Regions from separate parts of the Oceanobacillus kimchii X50 genome, predicted to be linked through region 4. Evidence: riboswitches for the same ligand, from Rfam matches in the RefSeq annotation. Region 4 holds a riboswitch; each other region holds the start of a gene.
The links. A riboswitch is a leader RNA that binds a small molecule or an ion and turns the genes downstream of it on or off. The one in region 4 is predicted to bind thiamine pyrophosphate.

Region 1: linked by a shared signal. The riboswitch ahead of thiW (energy coupling factor transporter S component ThiW) and the one ahead of thiM (hydroxyethylthiazole kinase) in region 4 are both predicted to bind thiamine pyrophosphate.
Region 2: linked by a shared signal. The riboswitch ahead of C794_RS06995 (lipoate--protein ligase family protein) and the one ahead of thiM (hydroxyethylthiazole kinase) in region 4 are both predicted to bind thiamine pyrophosphate.
Region 3: linked by a shared signal. The riboswitch ahead of thiT (energy-coupled thiamine transporter ThiT) and the one ahead of thiM (hydroxyethylthiazole kinase) in region 4 are both predicted to bind thiamine pyrophosphate.

The regions. Positions count from the first base shown of each region.
Region 1 is NZ_CM001792.1:423,314-428,778, reverse strand. Features, by position in the region: gene C794_RS02430 (ABC transporter permease) at 137-838, opposite strand; gene C794_RS02425 (ABC transporter ATP-binding protein) at 835-1,683, opposite strand; gene C794_RS02420 (LytTR family transcriptional regulator DNA-binding domain-containing protein) at 1,795-2,835, opposite strand; TPP riboswitch at 2,930-3,045, shown strand; gene thiW (energy coupling factor transporter S component ThiW) at 3,126-3,635, shown strand; gene tenA (thiaminase II) at 3,632-4,318, shown strand; gene thiD (bifunctional hydroxymethylpyrimidine kinase/phosphomethylpyrimidine kinase) at 4,311-5,105, shown strand; gene thiM (hydroxyethylthiazole kinase) at 5,134-5,465, shown strand, end outside.
Region 2 is NZ_CM001792.1:1,310,197-1,315,661, forward strand. Features, by position in the region: gene C794_RS06980 (GNAT family N-acetyltransferase) at 1-430, shown strand, start outside; gene C794_RS06985 (MFS transporter) at 478-1,665, opposite strand; gene C794_RS06990 (dicarboxylate/amino acid:cation symporter) at 1,846-3,078, shown strand; TPP riboswitch at 3,185-3,294, shown strand; gene C794_RS06995 (lipoate--protein ligase family protein) at 3,603-4,424, shown strand; gene lipA (lipoyl synthase) at 4,417-5,361, shown strand.
Region 3 is NZ_CM001792.1:1,395,549-1,401,013, forward strand. Features, by position in the region: gene C794_RS07375 (M3 family oligoendopeptidase) at 268-2,046, shown strand; TPP riboswitch at 2,105-2,208, shown strand; gene thiT (energy-coupled thiamine transporter ThiT) at 2,332-2,901, shown strand; gene C794_RS07385 (hypothetical protein) at 3,038-4,450, shown strand; gene C794_RS07390 (carbon starvation CstA family protein) at 4,775-5,465, shown strand, end outside.
Region 4 is NZ_CM001792.1:633,146-638,610, reverse strand. Features, by position in the region: gene rimI (ribosomal protein S18-alanine N-acetyltransferase) at 1-166, opposite strand, end outside; gene tsaB (tRNA (adenosine(37)-N6)-threonylcarbamoyltransferase complex dimerization subunit type 1 TsaB) at 159-866, opposite strand; gene tsaE (tRNA (adenosine(37)-N6)-threonylcarbamoyltransferase complex ATPase subunit type 1 TsaE) at 877-1,326, opposite strand; gene thiL (thiamine-phosphate kinase) at 1,336-2,298, opposite strand; tRNA gene C794_RS03575 (tRNA-Asp) at 2,452-2,528, opposite strand; tRNA gene C794_RS03570 (tRNA-Met) at 2,600-2,676, opposite strand; rRNA gene rrf (5S ribosomal RNA) at 2,764-2,879, opposite strand; TPP riboswitch at 3,213-3,315, shown strand; gene thiM (hydroxyethylthiazole kinase) at 3,406-4,185, shown strand; gene C794_RS03555 (Lin0512 family protein) at 4,219-4,578, shown strand; gene tenA (thiaminase II) at 4,602-5,291, shown strand.

The DNA of each region.
Region 1 (5,465 bases), 210 kb from region 4:
ACGCTACCCCTTATAGAGTGACTCAAAATTTCTCGGGCACAACATAAAGAGTCCTCCGCTACTTAAGCAAACGAAGGACTCCAGTCAATTATAAAACTATTCTTTTGCGTTTATTAAATAAAACGTGGCAATTATATTAATCCATCATTCGTTTCTTGAAGGACAAGATTGTTAATCCAGCACCAACAACTATCCAAGCACCAATAATTGCAAAAGGTTGCCAATAATCGGCAATAGTCCCGTTCGTTATATTCGCTATTTCAAATAACTGAATAGCTGGTGTATATTCTAACACTTTCAGAAAAGGATATTCTTCTGCAAACCCAATAAACATATTAGACATTCCAAATATAAACATTACAGGTAAAATATAGATGGAAGCTTCTAAAACAGAACGAGTGATTAATCCTAACCAAGTTCCTAGCGCAATAAAGAATACAAGAGATAATACAACTCCTACTATTACCGGTATAAGATTAGAAGGTGAAAATCCTGAAATCAACATAGAGATATACGTAATTACTAATGTGATAACTATTGTTACGGCACTTTTTCCTGCTAGTATCTCCGTAATGGTAGCAGGTGAAAGCATCAAACCACGAAGTGTATTCTTTTCCTTTTCTTCCGCAATAATTGCACATTGAAGAAAGGCACCTACCATAGATAAAGAAATGCTGATAATAAATATATGAATTTCTAATGGAACAACATCCATCCGTCCATATATGAGCGCAAATACGAGTGGTAAGATAATCGTTGAAGAGACATACATATTACGATATAAGTCTTTTAAATCCTTTTGAAAAATTGCCATAAAACGTTTTACAGAAAAAGTCATACTAGTTCCCTCCCCGTTACTTCTACGAAAATATCCCCTAAAGTTGGTTCTTTTGTGCTGATGGTTTCTATACGATCTTCTGAAATATATCGTTGAATATCATTAGCAATAGAAGGGGCTAAAGGTAATTCCAATTCTCTACCATCCCTTAGCTCTAGCAACACTTTCTCTTCACGATATTGCTTCTTCAAATTTTTAGGGCCATCCAATAACTGCACAGAACCTTTATTCAAAAATGCTACACGATGACATAAATGATCTGCTTCTTCCATATCATGTGTTGTTAAAAATACCGTTGTTCCTTGTTTATTCAATTCTTTTAATCCTTCATGAATGTGCTTCGAGTTCACGGGATCTAATGCTGAAGTTGGCTCATCCAAGAATAATATTTCAGGGTTATGAAGTAATGCTCTTGCCAAGAGCACGCGCTGTGTCATACCTTTTGATAACTTGGCAACTTGTTGCTTTGCTTCATTTTGTAAACGAACCATCTCTAACACTTCATTAATGCGGTTCTCTTGCACATCATATAATTGCGCATACGTTTTTAAATTATCGTAGATAGTGAGACGGTTATACAAACCACTATTATCTGTAACCACTCCAAATCGTTTTCGTTGAGCTGGCGATTTTAATTGTTGAACTGGTACACCAAATACTTTTGCTATTCCAGAAGTGTGTGTTAATTGTCCAGTTAATATTTTTATTGTGGTTGTTTTTCCTGAGCCACTTGGTCCTAAAAAACCGAATGTCTCTCCTTTCTCGACTTGAAAAGTTACATCGTTAAGTGCTTGCTTATTTTGATAAACTTTTTCTAAATGACTTACCTCAATGACTGAAGTCATGTAATTCCCTCCTGAAAATCCAATTTTCATTTGCATCTTCAGAATACTGTTATATCAAGGTATTCGCACTAAATTTCCGATGAATGGAGTACCTAATAGGTTAAATGGAGCTTAATCGACTCCTAAAATTTGCTTTAATTCAACCAACTTTGCTTTCGATAACGGTACTTGAGTTTTTTCTTTATCTTGCAAAACAAGACTGTAACTATTTCTCGTCCAGGTAATTACTTCTCGTACTTTTTGTAAATTTACGATATAAGATCGATGACATCGGAAAAATCCTTGATGTTCTAATTTTTCTTCTAATTGACGAAGCGTAAATGCTGTTCGAAACGATGACCCTTTCATATGTACTACAGCTTGACCTTCATCACTTTCAATGTAGTCAATCTCTGGAGGATCAAGTAGTACTATCTTGTCATTTACTTTCGAAGGTATTTTATTTAGCTGAAAAGAAAAATCTTGCTTTCCTAACTCTTCTTCTGAAACTTCGTCTATCTCTTGCTTCTCTTCATTTTCTTCTGTTTTAATTTCAACTGTTTGTAACCCTTCCTCGTTAAGTCGGTAAACTCTTTCTGCTAATGTAATTGCACTTTCCATATTAGATGTCAGTATTAATACACCTTTTTTATTCTGCTTAAGATGGTTTAAAACATGAACCAATACTCGTTTCGTTTCTAAGTCAACATTCAAATCCGGCTCTTCAAAAAGATAAATACATGCATCCTGAATAATTGTTTTCCCATAATGAACCCGCTTTTGTTCAGACTCTGTTAATTTACTAATTGGCTTATCCTTCACTTCATGTAATTGTAGTTTTTCAATCAATTCTTGATGGTTGACCTTTGTTTGATATAGTTGTTCAATAAATCGAAAATACTCTTTTGTATTCATTCGTTCGTAAAGACCGTTACTCAATAGTTGTAGTCCTAACGCTTGAAAATACTTCACTTTATCTTCTAATGTAATTCCATTTAATTCGATGCTACCGTTATTAATTTTTTTATCTCCAACAATCATTTTTATTAACATCTGCCTAACATTTAAGGAGGAATGAATCGCTGCAACTTCCCCTTCTTGAATCGTTAAATGAAACGTCGAAAACAAGATGTGGTCACCTTGTCGATATTCTAGTTCTCTTAATTGAAGCATCTATCTCAGTCCCCTTTGAATCCCAATTTTATGTATTCAGATGACAGAATTTATTTATTTTGTTACAGTTAATATGAAGTAAATAAATACGAAAAGCAACTACTAGGGGTGCCCAGTACTATGTGTGGGCTGAGAGGAAAGCACCTACTTTCCGACTCTTATGGACCTGATCTGGTTAATACCAGCGTAGGGAAGTAGTCAATAATTTTGATGATTACATTCTCAGTATACCAAAACCAGGTCCTTTAATTGGACCTGGTTTTTTGTTTGTTTTAGAAAGGAGAGATAAAGTGAAAAACACCCGCGTCTTAACATTGATGGCTGTCCTTGTTGCCATTGGAACGATTGGTTCACAGTTATTATGGTTCCCTGCTGGTGTCGCACGAGCGTATCCTGTTCAACATGCAGTAAATGTTATGGCAGCAGTGTTACTTGGTCCAGGACCTGCTGTTGGTGTTGCTTTAATGATTGGTTTACTTCGAAATCTCTTAGGGATAGGAACATTACTAGCTTTTCCCGGAGGAATGATTGGCGCTTTTTTTGCAGGGATACTTTATCGAAAATGGCGGCGTCATCGTTTAGCAGTAACAGGAGAAATACTTGGAACCGGGATTATTGGTTCTTTTCTTGCTGTTCCTTTTGCTAACTTTTTAATGGGATCGAGTGTTGGTGCGCTTGCATTTCTACCAGCATTCATCATTAGTAGTGTTTCAGGAGCGTCCATAGGTTGGTTTATTTTATCTCGAGTTCATAAAGTGAAACCAGAACTCTCACACACTCAGAGGAGAGATTACTCATGAAATTCTCAGAAGAACTAAGATTAGAAAACAAAGATATTTTTACACTTATAAAAAATCACCCGTTTGTAGAAGGGATAGGAAAGGGAATACTATCCGTAGATGCAGTTCGTCACTATGTTCAAGCGGATTATGCTTATTTAAATGGATTTATGAAAACTATTGGCTCAGCTATTGGTAATGCAAATCATCGTAACGACATCGCTTACTTTAGTGCTCTAATGCTGTTTTCATTACATGACGAAATCCAAGCCCATCTGTGTTTCTGTGAGTATATTAATGTAAACTACGAAGACTTACAAGGACAGCCATTACCTCCAACAGGAGATCATTATGTTAAACATATGATGTATCATGCCCAAACAGGAACTACAGGTGAAGCAATTAGTGCGCTTTTGCCATGCCCTTGGACGTATTATGAGATCGGAAAATATCTAAATGAAACGTGGCAAGTATCGGATAATCACCCATTTCAAATATGGATTCAATGTTATGCAAATACCAAACAAGATGTTGAGGAAATGTGTGAACGACTTGATGAACATGCGAGTCATGCTTCAGAAAAAGAAAAAGCAAGTATGAAAATTGCTTTCCGAAAGAGTTGTCAATTAGAATACTTATTTTGGGAAATGGCTATGTCTACTGAGGAGTGGCCGTCATTGAAGGAGGATATAAATAATGAATAATGTATCATGTGCATTAACGATTGCCGGCACAGACCCTAGTGGTGGAGCTGGAATACAAGCAGATTTAAAAACATTTCAAGAACTTCAAACATACGGCATGTCTGTCATTACTTCCGTAGTAGCTCAAAATACTACTGGTGTAACTTCCGTCCATCATATGCCAATCAATATGATTGAAGATCAACTTGAAGTTATAATAAAGGATATGCCTATTCATGCCCTTAAAACGGGAATGATTGCCAATAAACAAATGATGGAAATAATCTCCAAAAAAATTGAGAAAATGGATGCACCTTATGTTATGGACCCAGTTATGGTTGCAACAAGCGGTGACTCGCTAATAGATACAGAGGCCCGATCATTTTTAAGAGAATATTTGCTCCCCCAAACCGCACTAGTGACTCCTAATATTCCAGAAGCAGAATTTATTACTGGTCATTCTATTGAAACATTAGAAGACATGAAAGATGCGGCAAAACATATCGTTGATCATTTCAATGCGGATGCCGCATTAATAAAAGGGGGCCATATGAAAGCAGATGCAGTAGACTTTCTATATGATGGATCTGCGATGCATACATTTTCAGCTAAACGAATTAATACAAAAAACACTCACGGTACGGGTTGCACTTATTCTGCTGCTATAACTAGTTATCTCGCTAAGGGGTACTCCATGGTAGAGGCAGTTCAGAAATCAAAAGACTTTGTTACTGCTGCAATATCCCAATCGTTTGAGCTCGGTTATGGGAATGGGCCGACAAATCACTGGGCAATTCGGGAAAGATAAAGGAGAAACTAAGGAGAGGGAGATATATATGCAAGTCGATATTATTAAACAAGTTCGTGATACTAAACCACTTGTGCATCACCTAACCAATCAAGTAGTAATGAACTTCTCAGCTAATGGGTTACTTTCATTCGGCGGTTCGCCAATAATGGCAAAAGCGATAGAAGAAGCAGAACAAATTGCCGCAATTTCAAATGCCGTTTTAATTAACATCGGTACGTTAACTTCCATTGAATTGGAATCTATGATAGCTGCTGGAAAAACAGCAAATGAACATAATATTCCTGTATTATTAGACCCTGTCGGAGTTGCTGCCACTTCTTTTAGACGAAAAGCTATTGATAAAATTTTAGAGGAAGT
Region 2 (5,465 bases), 680 kb from region 4:
GGATGCTCCATACTTCTCCCATAAAAGTATTTCTTATGAACGTTTCTTGAAAGAATCTGACTCATGGATTGATACTAAATCTAGATGGGTAATTTGTGTAGATAATGATGTATATGGTACAGTTTCTTACTATTATGAAGATGAACAAAAGAATTGGCTAGAGATGGGGATTATCTTTTATGAAGGCAATAATTGGGGTAAAGGCTATGGAACAAGAGCTTTAAAGTTATGGATAAACCATCTATTTGATCAATTGCCTGTAGTTAGAGTAGGTTTGACTACATGGTCTGGAAATAAGAGGATGATTCGTGTTGCTGAAAAGTTAGGAATGATGATGGAAGGAAAAATACGTAAAGTCCGTTATTATAATGGAGAGTATTACGACTCTATACGTATGGGGATTTTACGGGAAGAGTGGAATTATAAATAATATTAAAGAGGAGACTCTATTCCGAAGAGTCTCCTCTTTTGTAAAACCTATTTATCAGTAGCAATAGAGAATAATGATTTATCTTCTATCTTATGCGTTATTATCATCAATAGCATACCGAATAATATCATTCCAGCTGCAACAAATGTGATTTGTGAAAAAGAAAAACCAGAATTTAATAGTAAACTTCCTAATGTTGCACCAATAGAATTTGCCAGATTAAAAACGGAAGCGGCAATGGTACCAGATAGAGCTGGTGCTTCTGTAGCAGCTAGAATAATTTTTGAGTTTAGAATTGGAGTGGTTCCGAATGTTCCTGCTCCAAATAGAAAACATGCAACATAAGCAAGAAATGGTACAGATAATAAAAATGTAAATAAAAATAGCACTGCACCAAGTATTGCTAAGGTAACGATTAAACGTTCGGTTAACTTTGAAGGATGAATTCTTCCCGAGACAAAATTGCCAATAACGGCTCCTAGCCCAAATAAAAACAGCCCGATTGTGACACCTGTCACGCCAAAACCAGCAATTTCTCTTAACATAGGTTCTTTAAACGTATATGCAGTGAAAACACCAGAAAAACCAAAGACAATAACCGCAATGATCATTAGTATATTTTTATTTTTTAATACGGTTAATTCTTTTCTAAGTTTCGGTTGTTCTGCTGGCCTAATGTTCGGAGTAACTAAAAGTAAACCAATTAAAGTAATCGCACCTAATAAGGCTATAATCCAAAAAACAAGTCTCCAATCAAAAAAACCACCAACAAACGATCCGAATGGAACACCAAGCATAACAGCAATAGTTAACCCACCTTGAACAGCAGCTATGGCACTAGTTCTTTTTTCTGGTTTAGAAATTTCAACAGCAAGACTCATGGTTAAACCAAAGAAAGGTGCATGCATCGTTGCTGACAGCAATCTTGATAATAGAAGCACTTCAAAATTTGGAGCTAGTGCTGCAACGATATTACTTATAATAAATATAGATATTAATCCAATTAATAAGGGTTTAGGTGAGTACTTTACTGTAACCATCCGTAAGATAGGTCCGAATACAGCAACGCTAATAGCATAAACACTTAATAAAAGTCCTGTAGTAGATACTGGTACATCCAGGTCTGTAGCGAATTGTGTTAGTAATCCAGTAACAACATATTCTGTCATTCCTATCGCGAATGTACCAATCATAAAGATAGCTAGAATAGTATTTCGAGAAAATTTCATTGGCATATCATCTCACCTCTTTGTTAAAAAAATACATAGTGAATATGATATGACAGAAGCTACCTGATGTCTAGAGTAAAAATAATTATAGAAAAAATTACTTCATTTGCCTCTTTGACTTCAATAAAAAAAGGAGTAGAATATACTAAGTTAATGAAATGAAATTACATAATGAAGGTGAGATACATGAAAGAAAAATTAAAAGCATATCGATTTCCTATTATTTTACTGGCATCAATCATTATTGGGAGTATTATAGGGATTTTATTTGGTGAAGAAGCTACTATTATTAAACCACTTGGGGATTTATTTATTAATTTGTTATTTATGATTGTTATACCTTTAGTTTTCTTTACCATATCATCAGCGATTGCTGGTATGGATAGTATGAAACGTCTTGGGAAGATTTTGGGCTCTATGATTACGGTTTTTGTTGTTACAGGAATAATTGCATCTGTATTTATGTTAGTTGCTACTGTTATTTTTGAACCGGGTTCTGGTGTAAATATTCCCTTGGATACACCAGAAAATGTGGAAGAACAAAGCTTATCGGAACAATTGGTTAATACGTTTACAGTACCAGATTTTGTTGATTTATTTTCCCGAGACAATATGTTAGCACTAATTGTTTTTTCTGTATTGATTGGTGTAGCGACTGGTTTAACTGGGGAGAAGGGTAGACCATTCGCTACATTTCTAACTAGTGCTTCTGAAGTGTTTATGAAAATCATAAAACTCGTGATGTACTATGCCCCAATTGGTCTTGGAGCGTACTTTGCAGCACTTGTTGGAGAATTTGGAGCGGAATTAATTGGGGATTATGCGAAAGCAATTATCATTTATTACCCAGTTTCCGTATTATATTTTGCAATTGGCTTTACCTTATATGCATTTCTTGCTGGTGGTAAGAAGGGAGTTACTCGTTTTTGGAAAAATATCTTAGCTCCGGCAGCAACTTCACTTGGTACTGGAAGTAGTATCGCTGCTTTACCTGTAAACTTACAAGCGGCTAAACGTATTGGTGTTCCAAAGGATGTTCGTGAAACGGTACTTCCTTTAGGGGCAACGATTCATATGGATGGATCGTGTTTATCTGCAATGCTTAAAATTGCATTTGTCTTTGGCGTATTCAATATGGATTTCTCGGGATTTGATACTTTCCTAACTGCTATTGGAATATGCTTGTTGTCTGGAATTGTGATGAGTGGAATTCCAGGTGGCGGATTTATGGGAGAAATGATGATAATCACACTGTATGGTTTACCAATGGAAGCATTACCAATCATAACTGCCATTGGAGTAGTGGTTGATCCGCCTGCAACGATGGTTAATGTTACTGGTGATACCGTATCAAGTATGTTAGTAACCAGACAAATTGAAGGAAAAGATTGGATGGAGAAGAGTGAAAATTTGACCTAGACTTTTAAGGGTCCTTGCTAAATAAACGGAGTAAAAAAGTATCTTTACATTATATTCCATTATTGGTAAGCTTGGGTTGTTAGTAAATGACATTTAAATAGAATTTTTTTCACACTAGGGGAGCTATGGTAAATAGCTGAGATGAACATTGGATTGTTTAGACCCTTTATACTCGAACAGGATAATGCCTGCGTGAGGAAGTGTGGTCAATAGGCATAAGTATATTGACTACATTCTCTCATGATGAATGTGGTCTTTTTGTTTGTTTCAAAGAGGTTGTTCAAAGAGTCTGGTGAAAATAACACAGATCAGGGGGGAACTTCTGCTAAGATCGCCCACGTCCTGTGGACAACGCAGAAATCACCACATCCTGTGGAAGCTCGTTGGCTTGCTTTAGTTCCTCACGTATTAACTGCATACGTTCCGGTACTCAAAGCTAAGCCGCCTCGATCTTCTCGGTCCTTTTCATCCACCCTTTTAAACCCACACTTAAAGTGAAAAAGTTCGCTAAGGAGGAAAAATCTTTGCGAGAAAAATGGGCGTTCGTAGAAAACACTCCACAAGATGCAGCGATTAATATGGCACTAGACGAAGCTTTGTTGCATTGGCATCAAAAAGGTGAAATTCCACCAACTTTGCGATTTTATCGATGGAATGAACCGACACTCTCTATAGGATATTTTCAGAAAGTAGATGGTAAAATTGATCTTGAAGGTATTAAAAAGCATCAATGTCAATTGGTAAGAAGAATGACCGGTGGAAGTGCTGTCCTGCATGATGATGAATTGACATACAGTATTGTCATTTCAGAAAGGCATGAGAGAGTTGCATCATCTATTCGTCAAGCATATTACGATTTATCAAAAGGTATATTAAGAGCCTATCAATTGCTGGGGATTGAAGTAGATTATGCACATGAGCCAATCTCTAAAAATCGAAGCACGATTTGTTTTGAGCAACCCGCATTTTATGAATTGCTTGCAAATGGAAAGAAAATTTCAGGGAACGCACAAATAAGGAAAAAAGGAATACTACTTCAACATGGATCAATCCCTATATCTATGAATGTGGAGATGCTATTTGATTTATTACAATTTCCAACAGATCAAATAAAAAAAAGAAAGAGACAAGGATTTTATGAAAGAGCGACTACTATTAATAAGGAGTTAGGAGAAAAGCAATCCTATAAAGTGGTAAGAGATGCTTTTCAACAAGGTTTTTCAGAAATTTTAAATATCGAATTAGAGCCAATAACGTTGACAGAAGAACAGTGGAAAGAAGTGTATCAGATTGCCGAAGCTAAATATTCGAAGAGTAATATAAAAGGAGCTGTTTCACATGTCTAATCAACAAACTCATGTACGAAAGCCAGATTGGTTAAAAACAAGAATTAATACAAACAAATCTTATCGAAACTTAAAAAAGCTGATGCGTGATAATCGGTTAAATACAGTTTGTGAAGAGGCACGCTGTCCAAACTTACATGAATGCTGGAGCGAAAGAAAAACAGCTACATTTATGATTTTAGGAGATACGTGTACAAGGGGATGCCGATTCTGTGCAGTAAAAACAGGGCTGCCGAATGAGCTGGATTGGGGAGAACCAGAACGTGTGGCTGATTCTGTCACCGTAATGGGTTTAAAACATGTGGTAGTAACAGCAGTCGCTCGAGATGATTTGAATGATGGCGGTGCAGCAGTATTTGCAGAAACTGTCCGAGCTATTCGTAGAAAAAATCCAGGTTGTACTATTGAAATTTTGCCTTCTGATATGAAAGGAGATTATGAAAGTCTCCATACATTAATGGATAGTGGACCAGATATTTTTAATCATAATATTGAGACCGTTCGAAGACTTACCAAGAGGGTGCGAGCTAGGGCTACGTATGACCGTTCATTAGAGTTACTCCGACGTGTAAAAGAAATAGCTCCAAAAACACCAACAAAATCTAGTATAATGGTTGGTCTAGGAGAAGAAAAAGAAGAGATTATTCAAGCAATGGATGATTTATTAAATCATAATGTGGATATTGTTACACTTGGCCAATATTTACAGCCAACGAAAAAACATCTAGAGGTAGTGCGTTACTATCACCCAGATGAATTTGAAGAACTGAAAAATATTGCCTTAGAAAAAGGCTTTTCCCATTGTGAAGCTGGTCCACTAGTTCGTTCCTCATACCATGCGGATGAACAAGTATCTAACGCAGCAGCTCAACGAAGAATTAAATATATGAAAGGTGTAGAGAAGCAAGAAAACACTCAACTGGATTTTAATTTCTGAGTACCATAAGTAGGGCATAGACAAAGTAAAACGGGTTGCTCAAAAGAAGAATGATAATAAGATTTAGCGGTAGAAATATACTTTATGTGGGGTGAAAGTCTACC
Region 3 (5,465 bases), 760 kb from region 4:
AAAGTTTAACTTAAAAGGCGAACGATTGTTAAAAAGCTAAAGGAATATAAGTAGACTGCTATGAGAAAAGACTAAGAGAGTTGCCCTCTCATTCTAACATAAGGTGGCGCTTACTAATCGCCCGCAGTCAGCGAGTATATTTCTCGCAGTTAATAGTTCTTTTTTGATCAATTACTTTGTTGGTTCCAACCTCTTTTAGTGTTTATTTTCAAAACTTTCGTTATAATAAGAAGATAAAAGATTTTTCTAAAATGAAGGAGAGATTTGATGTCAGTTACACTCACACCAGTCTGGGATTTAGATACGATCTTCCCAGGAGGAAGCGATTCTAAGGAATATCGGGAGCATGTTCAACAGATAAGAGAAGATATAACTTTATTATCACAACAAGTTACCCACATCAATCTGTCATCTATTAATTTAGATGAATGGGCTAAACTTTTTATAAATTTGGAGAAGTTACAAAAAGAATTTCGTGAAGCATCTGCTTTTGTTAGTTGTCTAAGCGCTCAAGACGTAAAAGATGAGCAAGCCAATCTTCTTGTTGCAGAGCGCAGTGATTTATTAGCAGAGATGGAAGGATTAACCACATTAATTGATCAAAAAGTAGCTGGAGTTCCAGAGAAAGAATGGAAAGAATTAATAAGCACACCTGAATTAAAAGAATTAGACTTTGTGTTAAGAGAAAAACGAGACAAAGCACAGAAACAATTATCGAAAGAAGTGGAAATGTTAAAAAATGACCTTTCCGTTGATGGATATCATGCATGGAATCAAATGTATGGAACTATTGTTGGGAAGATGAACGTTGAACTTGAGGAAGATGGAGAAATAAAAGCGTACTCCGTTGGACAGGCTGCAAATAAAGCAAATCATCCAGATCGTAAAAACAGAAAGTATGTATTCGATCAAATGTCTAAAGCGTGGAAAAAAGACGCAGATTTAATCAGCCAAACATTAAATCATCTGGCAGGATTTCGACTACAAACCTATAAGCATTATGGATGGGATAACGTTTTAAAAGAACCGTTAGAAAAAAATCGTATGAAGCAAGAAACTCTTGATGCGATGTGGGGCACAATAGAAAGAAATAAACATCATTTTGTAAAGTACTTAGACAGGAAAGCTGAATTATTAGAACTGGATAAATTAAGTGTTTATGATATTGGTGCTCCAATTGGAAAAAAAGAAGAAAAGAAAAGTTATTCAGATGGTGCAGCATTTATCGTTAATCATTTTGCGAAATTTAGTCCTAAAATGGCAGACTTTGCTCAAATGGCTTTTGAAAAAAATTGGATAGAAGCAGAAGATCGACCAGGAAAACGTCCTGGTGGATTTTGTACAAGCTTTCCAAACAGTGAACAAACAAGAATTTTTATGACTTATTCTGGAACGTCTTCTAATATCGCGACGTTGGCTCATGAACTCGGACATGCTTATCACCAACATGTAATGAATGATGTTAATGGATTGAATCAAAGATATGCAATGAATGTAGCTGAAACTGCTTCTACTTTTGCGGAAATGATTGTTGCAGATGCATCTGTACAATCTGCGGCAACAAAGGAAGAAAAGCGATCCCAACTCGAAGTGAAAATTCAGCGTAGTATTGCATTTTTTATGAATATACATGCCCGATTTTTGTTTGAGACGCGTTTTTATGAAGAAAGAAAAAAAGGAATGGTATCGGTAGACCGCTTAAATCAATTGATGGTAGAAGCACAGAAAGAAGCGTACTGCGATAGATTGGATGAATATGATCCAAACTTCTGGGCTTCAAAAATGCATTTTCATATAACTGGAGTACCTTTTTATAATTTCCCGTATACATTTGGGTACTTATTTAGTCTCGGAATCTATAAACATGCCCAAGAAAAAGGTGGAAGTTTTGAAGATGATTATATAGCTTTACTGAGGGATACCGGAAGAATGTCTGTAGAAGAATTAGCACAAAAACATTTACATGTTGATTTAACTAAAGATGGATTTTGGGAAGAGGCAATCTCCTTATGTGTGGAAGATGTTGAGACATTTCTTCAATTATAAACTATTGTATAAATAACCAGTTTAACGTACAATAAAATATAGCAAAAAAGTAAATAGAAAAGCCTGCAAGGGGAGCCATATGGCTGAGAGTGGACAATGATTGTTCTGACCCTTTGAACCTGATAGTTAATACTAGCGTAGGGATTGTAGTCTTTTTGATGGTTAGTAGTAATGTGTGAGCGGAGCAAAGGCTGTATAATGCAGTCCCATCAAGAAGCTTCCCTTTGGCATTACTTTTTTGTTGTGTGAAAAAACGGTTTCTGACCTTAAAGGGGAGAGTAGATAATGACAAAAATAAAGACATTATTTTTAGTCGAGGTTGCTGTATTTACGGCGCTTGCACTTTTACTAGATTTAATTCCGTTACAAATAAAATTATGGCCACAAGGCGGCTCTATTGATTTTGCGATGATTCCAATATTCATTGTTGCGTTTCGGTGGGGACTAAAAGGTGGCTTATTATCAGGATTTCTATGGGGAATGTTACAAATTGCTGTAGGGACTGCATATGTAATGGTGCCATTACAAGGATTCATAGATTACGCAATCGCATTTACAGTTATTGGTTTAGCAGGAGTTGTAGCAAAAGCAGTACAAAAAAATGTTCGAGAAAATAAGATCAAATCATACTTATTTTTAATTACTCTAGGGGTATTTATCGGTTCATTTGCACGTTTTATTGCACATTATATTGCAGGGATTGTATTCTTTGGATCTGCAGTAGAAGGACAACCAGCGTGGTTATATTCTCTTCTGTATAATGGCTCGTATATGTTACCTTCTTTTATACTGAGTGCTTTAGCTGTATTCTTTTTATTCCATAAACAACCAAAAACATTACTTCAATCAAAGTAGGCAATTTGCTCACACAAACAAAGTCTGAGGACCAAAAGTTCTCAGGCTTTTATTATTAAGTGAAAGATAGTTACAGTAGCGAAAACACTTCTCTTTGCATAGGCTATAGTACATTCAAAGAGAGGAAGAATGTAGGATGACATTAACTCTAGCGCATTTCATTTATGGGTTGTTTACACTCGTAATTATCATCACAATGATTTTTCGAAAAGGGATTGTACTGCCGACCTTATTAGGAACTTTCATATTATCATGGGTATTTAATGGCAGTATTGTTTCAGGATTTACAGCCATCTTTCATGCTAATCTAGTTGCAGCACAAGAGTTATTCAGTATATTCTTGATTATTACGTTTATGCTTGCCTTATTACATTCATTAAAAGACCTCGGAGCAGATGTGCGAATGATACAGCCAATACAAAGAGTAATGGTAAATGGGCACGTATCATTTTTTGTATTAATAGGGGTAACCTATGTAATTTCATTATTCTTTTGGCCGACTCCAGCGGTACCGTTAATTTGTGCATTATTGGTACCTGCTGCAATTAGTGCGGGGTTACCGGCAATGGTAGCTGCAGTTGCAATTGCAATTGCCGGTCAAGGCATGGCATTATCATCTGATTATATCGTCCAAGTTGCTCCAAACCTATCGGCAACTGCAGCAAATATAGATACAAGTATCGTTGCAGATCGTTCACTTATCCTCTCATTAGTTGCTGGTGGAGTTGCAATCGTAATTGCATACACACTCTATCGCAAACATATTCGTTCAAAAAATGATCCGGAAAATGAAAGAGAATTAGAACAGCTGCAGCAATCGGAGCATTCTGTACACCATCCTAAAACGAAACAGTTACAAACATGGAGTAAACTATTTGCAGTTATTGTACCAATTGCTTTGTTGGCTGTAGTCGTGTATATGATGTATGGTAAGTTTATTGCGAATACAGAATTAGTAGGTGGTGATGGAGCTGCATTTGTTGGTGGAGTTGCAGTAATATTGTTATTGCTCTCAACAGTAGCGTTTGGAAAACAAAACGCACTAGACTATGTAGGAAGTCATATTACTAATGGTTTTGTATTTGCTTTTAAAGCTATGGGGCCAGTTATACCTATCGCTGGCTTTTTCTTTCTTGGTAGTCCCGAGTTCTCAGGCAAAATATTAGGTGTAGAAGAAGGGCCTGCATTATTATTTGATATTGTTGCTTCCATTCAACAATATCTACCAGAAAGCTCATTTTTAGTTGCTTTCAGTGTGTTAATCATTGGAATTATTACTGGTTTAGACGGTTCTGGTTTTTCAGGATTGCCCTTAACGGGAGCATTAGCTGCTTCTCTTCAGACAAGTGGAGTAGATGCTGCTACACTAGCAAGTATTGGTCAATTAGGAGCTATATGGACGGGTGGCGGCACCATTGTTGCTTGGTCATCATTAATTGCAATAGCAGGTTTTTGTGGAGTATCTGTAATGGATTTGGTTAGAAAGAATTTCATTCCTGTAATAGTCGGATTAATTATAGCAACAATCGTAGGAGTTATCTTTCTTTAGAACTGTGATAAGACAATCAAATTACGATGCCTTTACTTGTTTCGTAGACTTCAATTTCAATAATAATTGGAGGTTACAGAACGTGTGAGGGCATTTTTTAATTGAAATTAATTAAAAATAGGTTATACAAATTTGTCGAATATGTTAGAATAATTCTAATAATATAATAAAGGAGGTGATGATAATTGATGACGAAAAGTATTCAATTTTTAAATTGTAAAAAAGATAGTACATAAAAAATAGATTCAGAGTAGTTAGGTTGTACTAAATAAAAGCGCTTACACATAAGTTGATACAAATATATTTTTAAGAGGAGGTATGCAATTGAATGCTATTGTTATTGCTCTAATCGGTATTGTTATTTTTATATTGGGTTATCGTTATTATTCTAAGTTTGTAGCGGAAAAGATTTTTCGATTAGATCCAAACTATGTCACTCCTGCACATCGTTATAAGGACGGTGTGGATTATGTTCCGACCAATAAATTTGTTCTTTGGGGACATCATTTTACCTCTGTAGCAGGTGCTGCTCCAATACTTGGGCCCGCAATTGCAATCTACTGGGGATGGTTACCTGCTTTTTTATGGGTAGTTTTAGGTACGGTGTTTGCTGCAGGAGTTCACGATTTTGGAACATTAGCATTATCTGTTAGAAATAAAGGATACTCCGTCGGTACTATCGCAGATAAGTTAATTGGTAGAAGAGGAAAGCTATTATTTTTATTTATTATATTAATATTAGTTTTGATGGTAAATGCAGTTTTTGCATGGGTAATTTCAAATTTATTTATTAGTTATCCATCTAGTGTTTTGCCAGTATTCATTCAAATCCCTTTAGCAATTTGGATTGGATACGCTGCTTATAAACGAAGTAAAAAAATGTTAATCCCTTCACTTGTTGCGCTTGCAATTATGTATTTAACAGCAATTTTAGCAAGTAGATTTGACTTTTTACAAATTGATCTTGTGCGTTTTATGGGTGGAGAAGATGGAGCTGGGTTGTTTGGATTAGGAA
Region 4 (5,465 bases):
CTATTGTATGCTCTATTTCAACGACATAATAATACGCATGAGCATTTTCTATTAATTCTTGATAAAAAATATCCGTTGTCCAAGGTGTTTGAAAACATGCATTTTCTACATGTAAAACTTCAGGAATATCAGTAAGTTCCATTGGACGTATCGTAATATTATTCATTCGCTTGATGTTCCTTCTGACTTTTTTGCCAATTTGCTTCTGCTTCCGCTAAACGTAAATAATTAGGGACGAGCTCATGAATGGATTCCGATTCTATATTCATCCCTGCAAGACCTAAATGCGAAGCTTTTGGAAGATGATAGACAGATTCAGGGATAATTGCTAATTCCCCTAATTCCTCTTTAATTAATTCTTTAAATTCATGAATATCTGGACTCAAGAATACTACCTTTTCGCCCTGCTTTTTTAATTTATCAAGCATGGAAGTCATAAGTAAATTTTCTTCTTCGATTACTTTTTCAATTTTATTATCATTAAATTGATATCCACCAGTAAACACTAATCCTCTTCTCGCATCAAAGAAAGGACATATAATTCCGTTAAAGAACTTTCCTTGATATGCGAGTACCTCTAAACTGGAGACACCTACTACTGGTATTTGTAATGCCCAAGCCATCGTCTTTGCAGTAGATAGGCCTATTCTTACTCCAGTGTATGACCCGGGACCTTTTGCTACTATAATTCGATCAAGATCTTCTGGTTGTATAGATACTTGATGCATAAGACTTTCAACAGCAGGCATTAAACGAACGGAATGATTCTTCGTGAGATTAGTTGTAAGTTCTGCGATTATCTCTCCATTCTTTAATAATGCCACACCTAATACTTGATTGGAAGTATCGATTGCAAGTATATTCATACATAAACTCCTAACCGTGTAATTCGCTTACTACTTGTTCAAAATGAGATCCTCGAGGATACAAATCAATTTCACGAATATCTTCATTATCCGTGTACTGAATAGATATATCTAAACGATTCTCGGGTAAGAATGGCTCAATAAACCCTGCCCACTCAACTACAGAGACTCCATTCCCATGAAAATATTCATCAAAGCCAATATCTTCAAGTGAATCCTCCAAACGATAGACATCCATATGATATAAAGGCATTTTCCCACGATATTCTTTCACGATTGTAAACGTAGGACTCGTAATATGACGCTTCACTTCTAGTCCAGAAGCAATTCCTTTCGTAAACGTTGTTTTACCAGCACCTAGCTGACCTTCTAACGTAATAACATCACCAGGATGCAACAACTTTGCTATTCTCTGGCCGAGAGTTTTAGTCTCTTCGGGAGAACGAAGCTGTATTTTCATTTAATTCACCTACTTCAAATGCGTATATCCGCTTTTTTTAAGCACTTTACGCACATCATTATCTTCTATATAAACAGGATGCTTGTTTTCTTCTATAACATTACCAATTATCGTTAATTGGGTGTTTGTCTGCTCAGCAGCTTTTTTTACTACATCCCAATCGTACTTAGCGACTGTGCCGAGAAGTTCAAAATCTTCGCCACCAGATAATTTCCACTGATACTGTTGCTCATACGTAAATTGATTAAAAGAACGTGAAACTGGTATGTCATTTTCACTTAGAACTATAGACACATTAGAGGCTTCTGCAATTTCACTTGCCTCATTAGCAATCCCATCACTAACATCATTTAAAGATACTCTTTCCAGACTTTCTAGAGCTTGCGCAAAAGCCACTCTCGGTTCTGGTTTTCGATGTCGACCTATATAAAAATCTTGATCAATATATCTGTTGTTTTCATTGGTCAGGATATGAAACCCTGCCTGAGAGTCCCCTAACGTGCCCGTAACAAAAACAATGTCTCCTTCTTTAGCATGCTGACGACATCGAGCTTTATTTGTGTTGGTATATCCAATTACTGTAATAGAGATTGTTAATTGTTTACCTGAAACGGTGTCTCCACCAATAATATCCATATGATATTTCGACGCTAAATCATCCATACCTAAATATATCTGGGACAGTTCCTCTTGAATCCAATTCTTTGGTATAACGATAGAAACTAAATAGAAACTAGGTGAAGCTCCCATTGCTGCTAAGTCACTTATATTGGCTCCTAATGCACGATAACCTATATGATATGGTTCCATTGTAGAACGAGAAAAATGTACATCCTCTACAAAGGTATCTACTGCAGTAACAATATCCATCGAACTTCGAAAAACCGCGGCGTCATCTCCAATTCCTTTTAACAGAGAAGACTGTTGATAAAACTTCGGCTTAATCGAATTTATAAAAGAAAACTCATCCATTTAAAATCACCATTCTTTGTATTCACTACCAACTATCATAGCAAAAACAAAAGAAAAAAGAAAAAAATTGGACGACTAAATTATGTCTACAAACTAAAAAAACACAGGTTTCAATTAAAACCATGTGTTCTACAACTTCTAATATAATTTTCATGGCGGTCCGGACGGGACTCGAACCCGCGACCTCCTGCGTGACAGGCAGGCATTCTAACCAACTGAACTACCGGACCAACTTTTTACTTATGTATGGCATCCAGTATTTCAGTGAATCTGGATCTTACTATAGTAATATTAAATAATTTGGTTGCGGGGGCAGGATTTGAACCTGCGACCTTTGGGTTATGAGCCCAACGAGCTACCAGACTGCTCCACCCCGCGATATGACTTATGATATGGAAAATATGGTCATACACTTCTATGTGTTATACTCACATATTATATCCAATCTAAGGATAAATTATCCTTGCCTGGCGGCGTCCTACTCTTGCAGGGGTAAAACCCCAACTACCATTGGCGCTGAAAAGCTTAACTTCTGTGTTCGGCATGGGAACAGGTGTGACCTTCTCGCTATCGCTACCAGACAATCCTTAAAAACAAGGACAAGTAATATTATATCCATATAACTATAAAAAAGCAATACCTTTTTATAATTTTTTTATATTTTTTTATTTCATCGTTTGTTTTTATGAAAAAACAGCTTGTAAACGTTGAAGTGAAGCTCTAGTATCGCAAAACAAATTACTTCTTCTAGATTACTTTTAATTATAATAGTCGACTACTTCCAAAGCCAAGTCATTGCTATAAAACTGTCACTAAAATATTCGTTGTATTAAACTTAGTAATTACGGAAATTGACTCATATGAATAATTTTACTTTTAAGAAAAAATGAAATAAGATATAGGTAGAATAAATAAAAATCCACTAGGGGTGCCATTTGGCTGAGATAAGATTCATTTCTTAATCCCTTTGAACCTGAACTGGTTAATACCAGCGTAGGAAAGTGGAGTTGGCAAGTTATACCTATTCTTTAGCTGTATACACAACCACTCCATTTTCGGGGTGGTTTTTTTGTTCTTCATTCTAATTTTTAGAGAGGAGATTTTTTGATGGATACTATTACAAAAATTAAAGAAGATAAGCCGTTTATTTTTAATATTACCAATGAAGTTGCGATTAATTTTGCTGCTAATGGTTTAATCGCAATCGGAGCGTCACCTGCGATGTCCCATACTCCAAGAGAGGCAAAAAACTATGGAGAAATTGCCGACGCAGTAGTGCTGAATCTTGGGACATTAACGGAAGAACGTGGAGAAGCAATGTTAAAGGCTGGAATAGCAGCAAACGAAAATGGGGTTCCAGTTATTCTTGATCCCATTGCAGTTGGAGGCACAGATTTTCGGACGGAAATCATTGATGACATACTTACAACGGTAAAGCTAGCCGTAATACGTGCTAATGCAGGGGAAATAGCTGTGTTGGCTAGTAAGCTAGAAAAAGCAAAAGGGCCAGATTCCATTATTCAAGAAAACGATCCAGAAATAGCAAAAACAGTCGCTAAAAAATATGATACGGTTGTCATTTCAACTGGAAAAGTTGACGTTGTGACCGATGGTGAGCGAACTGCGTTATGTAAAAACGGGCATGCAATGCTACAAAACATTACGGCTAGTGGATGTTTACTTTCATCTTTTGTTGGACCTTTTGTGAGCGTAGTTGATGATTTTTATAAAGCAGGTATATATGCTGTAACAAGTTATGGCATTGCAGCTGAATTAGCAATGGCAAAAGCAGCGGGGCCTGGAACATTTATTCCAGCCTTACTCGACGAGTTGTATTTTCTATCGGATGAAAAAGTAGAAAAATACAAACAAGTTCAAGAACTATAAGGATATATTTCATTATGGAAAGAGGGAAAGCAAATGGAAAATCTTCTATTTATCGAGACAGGGACAGGAGTAGATGTACATGGACAAGATGTGAATATTGCATCAGAACGAGCAGTAATGCATGCAATCCATACCAATTCTATGCCAGGAATGAAGAAAATTCTACCAGATGGTGATTTAGATAAGATGAAGGTACATGTAAAACTGGGCATCCCATTGGATCAGGAAAAATTGGATCACTACAGAATAAAACAATTAATTCCTTATGGCACAGTCACTGTTGAGGTCTTGCCTGGAGGCATGGCAACAACTAGTGGGATTTTTCTGGAAGATCAGCAGGATAAAAACGATTTAATGTATATTGTTAATGCTGTTGTAGAAGTAGGCTATTAAACAAAAATTAAGGAGGATTCTCTATGCGTTTTTCAGAGTCATTGCGAGAGGCAACGAAAGAGAGTTGGGAGTTAAGTTTAAATCATCCATTTGTACAGGGTATTGTAAGTGGTGATTTGCCACTAGAAACATTCAAAAATTATATTCTGCAGGATATCTATTATTTGAAGCATTACGGCAAGGTGCATGCTTTTGCGGCTGCCCATTCAGATGACTTTCATGTTGCTGCTAAACTGGCTGAAAAAGCAAAGAAGACAGCTGAAGCAGAGTTAACGGTGCATAAGGAGCATGCAGAAATTTTACAGATTACAGATGCGGAAATCGAGAATTTTAAACCAGCACCAACTGCCTACGCGTATACATCACATTTGTACCGTGCGTCGTTGTCCGGAAGTTTAGCTCAAATTGTAGCCGCAATGCTGCCATGCTACTGGTTATATGCGGATATTGGTTTGACCTACAGGGATGCGAAACCAAAAGAGAAAATTTATCAAAACTGGTTGAACACCTATGGGAGTGATTGGTTCCAGGAATCCACACAGGAAATGATTGACCTGCTCGATACATTAGCTGAACAAGCAGGAGAAACAGAGAAGGAAAAAATCAAAACACAATTTATTATCGCGAAAGAATATGAGCTTGCATTCTGGGAAATGTCCTATACGTTTGAAACATGGCTTTCGAAAAAAGCAACAAATCTAGCATCCTTTTAAATAGAGGATTTTTAATAATAAGTGAACTACTTATAACTTGTGGTTAATATAATCAACCCATAACAGCTTCGTGTAAAATGTAAGTTACCAGACAAACAATTCATTGGAAGGCTGGTATCTTACGTTTATGATCTAAATGCATCCTCTTATTGCTTTATTTAGTGATGTAAATAA